2 regions of the Streptomyces sp. NPDC092045 genome follow, and region 1 is predicted to be linked to the other one. Evidence: riboswitches for the same ligand, from Rfam matches in the RefSeq annotation. Region 1 holds a riboswitch; the other holds the start of a gene.
The links. Region 1 has a riboswitch for thiamine pyrophosphate ahead of thiC (phosphomethylpyrimidine synthase ThiC). Riboswitches for the same ligand answer to the same signal wherever they lie in the genome.
Positions count from the first base shown of each region.

Region 2: another riboswitch for thiamine pyrophosphate. It lies ahead of ACIQKA_RS15345 (thiamine ABC transporter substrate binding subunit); the one in region 1 lies ahead of thiC (phosphomethylpyrimidine synthase ThiC).

Region 1 is NZ_JBIVSC010000005.1:295,613-297,806, reverse strand. Features, by position in the region: gene thiC (phosphomethylpyrimidine synthase ThiC) at 1-1,174, opposite strand, end outside; TPP riboswitch at 1,168-1,314, opposite strand; gene ACIQKA_RS17160 (YibE/F family protein) at 1,386-2,194, shown strand, end outside.
Region 2 is NZ_JBIVSC010000004.1:415,853-418,046, reverse strand. Features, by position in the region: gene ACIQKA_RS15345 (thiamine ABC transporter substrate binding subunit) at 1-863, opposite strand, end outside; TPP riboswitch at 945-1,055, opposite strand; gene rlmN (23S rRNA (adenine(2503)-C(2))-methyltransferase RlmN) at 1,085-2,191, opposite strand.

The DNA of each region.
Region 1 (2,194 bases):
TCGTCTGGACGTTGTGGCGCTTGGCGATCGTGTTCAGCTCGCCGAGCGTCCTCAACTCCGCGAACTGGGCCGCGTCGTTGGCGTCGGCGATCGAGCCGGGGCGCAGGCCGTCGCCGAGCGAGTACGTGACGTCGTACGCCGCGAGGATCTCGCAGAGCTCCTCGAAGTGCGTGTAGAGGAAGTTCTCCTTGTGGTGCGCGAGGCACCAGGCGGCCATGATCGAGCCACCGCGCGAGACGATGCCGGTCTTGCGGCGCGCGGTGAGCGGCACGTACGGCAGGAGCACGCCGGCGTGCACGGTCATGTAGTCCACGCCCTGCTCGGCCTGCTCGATCACCGTGTCCTTGTAGATCTCCCAGCTCAGCTCCTCGGCCCTGCCGTCGACCTTCTCCAGGGCCTGGTAGAGCGGCACGGTGCCGATGGGCACGGGGGAGTTGCGCAGCACCCACTCGCGGGTGGTGTGGATGTTGCGGCCGGTGGACAGGTCCATGACCGTGTCGGCGCCCCACTTGGTCGCCCAGGTCATCTTCTCCACCTCCTCCTCGATGGAGGAGGTGACGGCGGAGTTGCCGATGTTGGCGTTGACCTTCACCAGGAACCGCTTGCCGATGATCATCGGCTCGATCTCCGGGTGGTTGACGTTCGCCGGGAGCACGGCCCGGCCCGCCGCGATCTCCTCCCGCACGACCTCGGGGGAGATGTTCTCGCGGATCGCGACGTACTCCATCTCCGGCGTGATCTCGCCACGACGGGCGTACGCGAGCTGCGTCACCGCCTGGCCGGAGCGGCCCCGGCGCGGCAGACGGGGGCGGCCGGGAAAGACGGCGTCGAGGTTCTTGAGGCCGCCGCCGCGCGGCGAGGTGTGCTTGATGCCGTCGTCCTCGGGGCGGACCGGGCGGCCCGCGTACTCCTCGGTGTCGCCGCGCGCGATGATCCAGTTCTCGCGCAGCGGCGGCAGGCCCCGCCGCACGTCGGTGTCGACGGTGGGATCGGTGTACGGGCCGGACGTGTCGTACAGCGTGACGTCCCTGCCGTTGGTGAGGTGCACCTGACGGACCGGAACCCGCAGGTCGGGGCGCGAGCCCTGGACGTATCCCTTGTGCCAGCCCGGCGTGCGCCCGGCGGACTGGTCGTTCTGCTCGGAGGCAGGCGTGCGTGCGTCCTGAATGGTCATGAGACCGATCTCCCTACGCCGGCATTACCCGGTAACAGGTTCGGCGGTCGGCGCAGCCTCCTCCCGTACGTACATCGGTACGCGCGTACGGTGATCAGCGCCCTCTCAGCCCGGTGCTCCGAGCTCCCGCGTGTGCAAAGGTGTCACCACGCTAGCGCCATCCCGGGCGTGCTGAACAGTGGGCCCCCGCCGTTCTTGCGATGATCGGTCGGTGACTTCCCCCCAGCAGACTCCCGAGCCGCACGACCACTCCCACGGCCCGGGCCCGTCCGACGGCCATGGATCCGGCCACGGAGCAGGGCACGGCCCCGGTCATGGAGCCGGACACGGGCACAGCCACAGCCACGGGCCCGCCGCCCCCGTCTCCCGGCACCTGCGCAAGGTCATCGCCGCCGTCCTGGTCCCCTTCGCCACCGCCGTCATGATCGGGCTCGTGGTCCTGTGGCCCGGCGGCGCCCCGGCGCACGAACGCACCGGCGTCGGTTTCGACCGCCAGACCGAGCAGGGCAGGGTCGTCTCCGTCGAGCAGGTCGACTGCAAGGTCGTGAACGCCGGTCAGGTCCCACCGACCGGAGACACCTCCACCCCGGAGGGGCGCGAGGCGGTCGAGGCCCAGCAGGGGGACTGCAAGAGGGCGAAGATCGAGGTCACGACCGGGCCGAACAAGGGGCGCGAGTTCACCGAGATCGTGCAGCCGGGCGCACCGCGCCAGTTGGAGGAGGGACAGGGCGTGGTGGTGGCGTACGCCCCCGACGCCCCGTACGACCTCCAGTACTCGGTGACGGACGTGAACCGGAAGGTGCCGCTGGCGGTGCTCGCAGGCATCTTCGCCCTCGCGGTCGTGGCGGTCGGACGGATGCGGGGGCTCATGGCCCTGGTCGCGCTCGCCGTGAGTTTCCTGGTGCTGATGTTCTTCATCCTGCCCGCGATCCTGCAGGGGTCGAACCCGCTGGTGGTGGCGGTGGTCGGGTCGAGCGCGATCATGCTGATCGCGCTCTACATGTGCCACGGCCTCTCGGC
Region 2 (2,194 bases), on a different contig from region 1:
GCCCCGTTCAGCAGGCCCGCGAACTCCGTCTGCCGGAAGCAGGTGCCGGTGGAGACGCCGGTGGGCGCGACCTTCGGCTGCGGCTCGCCGTACAGCACCTCGACCGGCGGACTGGAGGCGTACGACACGACCAGCGGCCGGTCGCCCTTGGCCTGCTTGCCGCCGGCCGAACCGGAGAACTCCTGGTTGTAGGCGAGCTCCCAGCTGTCGACGGTCTTCACGCCGTTCGCCCTGAGCTTCGACCAGTACGCCTGCCAGCCGTCGTCCCCGTACTTCGCCGCCGTGCCGAGCAGGAAACCGAGCCCCGGGGAGGACCGCTCCGGGTTCTCGACCACGAGCAGGTCCTTGTACTCCGGCTTCGCCAGGTCGTCGAAGGTCACCGGCGGCGCCAGCTTCTTGTCGGCGAAGTACTTCTTGTCGTAGTTGACGCAGATGTCGCCGGAGTCGATCGGCGTCACCCGGTGCTCCTCGTCCAGGTGGTACTCCGCCGGAATCCGGTCGAGCCCCTTCGCCCGGTACCCGACGAAGATCCCGTTGTCGAGGGCGCGGGAGAGCAGGGTGTTGTCGACGCCGAAGAAGACGTCGCCCTGCGGGGAGCCCTTGGTCAGGATCTCCTTGTTGACGGCCTCGCCGGCGTCGCCGGCCTTGAGGACCTTGACGGTGAAACCGGTCTGCTTCGTGAACTCCGCCAGCACCTCCTTGGAGGCGTTGAACGAGTCGTGGCTCACGAGGGTCACGGTCTTCGGCGCGGGCGCGCCGGACTTGCCGGCGCCCTCGCGGACGTCATCGGTGCCGCAGGCGGCGAGGGCCGTGACGGCCAGCGCCGCGACGAGCGCGACGGCGGCCGTCTTCTTGGTGCTCACTGAGATTCCTCCTGGGGGTGACCAGGAAGAGACGCGGCCCTGCCCACGACCGGCGGACCGGACGCGGGCAGGGCGCAACAGCTCGAGTTACGACCGAACTTCCTACCCAGAATGACCTGGGCGAGGTTCAGAGGGTCTGCGGTCTGACGGACACCGCACTCTCAGCGCTGTGGCGCTCCCCTGTCGGAATATGGAGATGTGTTCGAGCTCAGGGTACAAGCTCAGCGCTCGGCGGCGGCCAGCTGTCCACAGGCACCGTCGATCTCCTGGCCCCGGGTGTCCCGCACGGTCACCGGCACGCCGTGGCGGGCGATGGCCTCCACGAACGCCTTCTCGTCCTCCGGACGCGACGCGGTCCACTTCGAACCGGGCGTCGGGTTCAGCGGGATCAGGTTGACGTGGACCCGCCGGCCCTTGAGCAGTCGGCCGAGCAGGTCGCCGCGCCAGGCCTGGTCGTTGATGTCCCGGATGAGGGCGTACTCGATGGAGATCCGGCGCCCGGACTTCTCCGCGTACTCCCAGGCCGCGTCGAGGACCTCCCGGACCTTCCAGCGGGTGTTGACGGGCACGAGGGTGTCGCGCAGCTCGTCGTCCGGGGCGTGCAGGGAGACCGCGAGGCGGCACTTGAAGCCCTCGTCGGCGAAGCGCAGCATCGCGGGCACGAGTCCGACGGTGGAGACGGTGATGCCGCGCTGGGACAGGCCCAGGCCGTCCGGCTCGGGATCGGTGAGGCGGCGGACGGCGCCGACGACCCGCTTGTAGTTGGCGAGCGGCTCGCCCATGCCCATGAACACGATGTTCGAAAGGCGGGCCGGGCCGCCGGGGACCTCGCCGTCGCGCAGGGCGCGCATGCCGTCCACGATCTGGTGCACGATCTCGGCGGTCGACAGGTTCCGGTCGAGACCGGCCTGCCCGGTCGCGCAGAACGGGCAGTTCATCCCGCAGCCGGCCTGCGAGGAGATGCACATGGTCACCCGGTCCGGGTAGCGCATGAGCACCGACTCCACGAGCGTGCCGTCGTGCAGCCGCCACAGGGTCTTGCGGGTGGTGTCGTCGTCGCACGAGATGTGCCGCACCACGGACATCAGGTCGGGCAGCAGCTCCCCGGCCAGCTTCTCCCGCGAGGCGGCCGGGATGTCGGTCCACTCGGCGGGGTCGTGCGCGTACCGCGCGAAGTAGTGCGTGGACAGCTGCTTGGCGCGGAAGGGCTTCTCGCCGATCGCGGCGACGGCCTCCTTCCGCTCGGCGGGCGTGAGGTCGGCCAGGTGCCGCGGCGGCTTCTTGGCTCCGCGGGGGGCGACGAAAGTGAGTTCTCCGGGCTTGGGCATGGT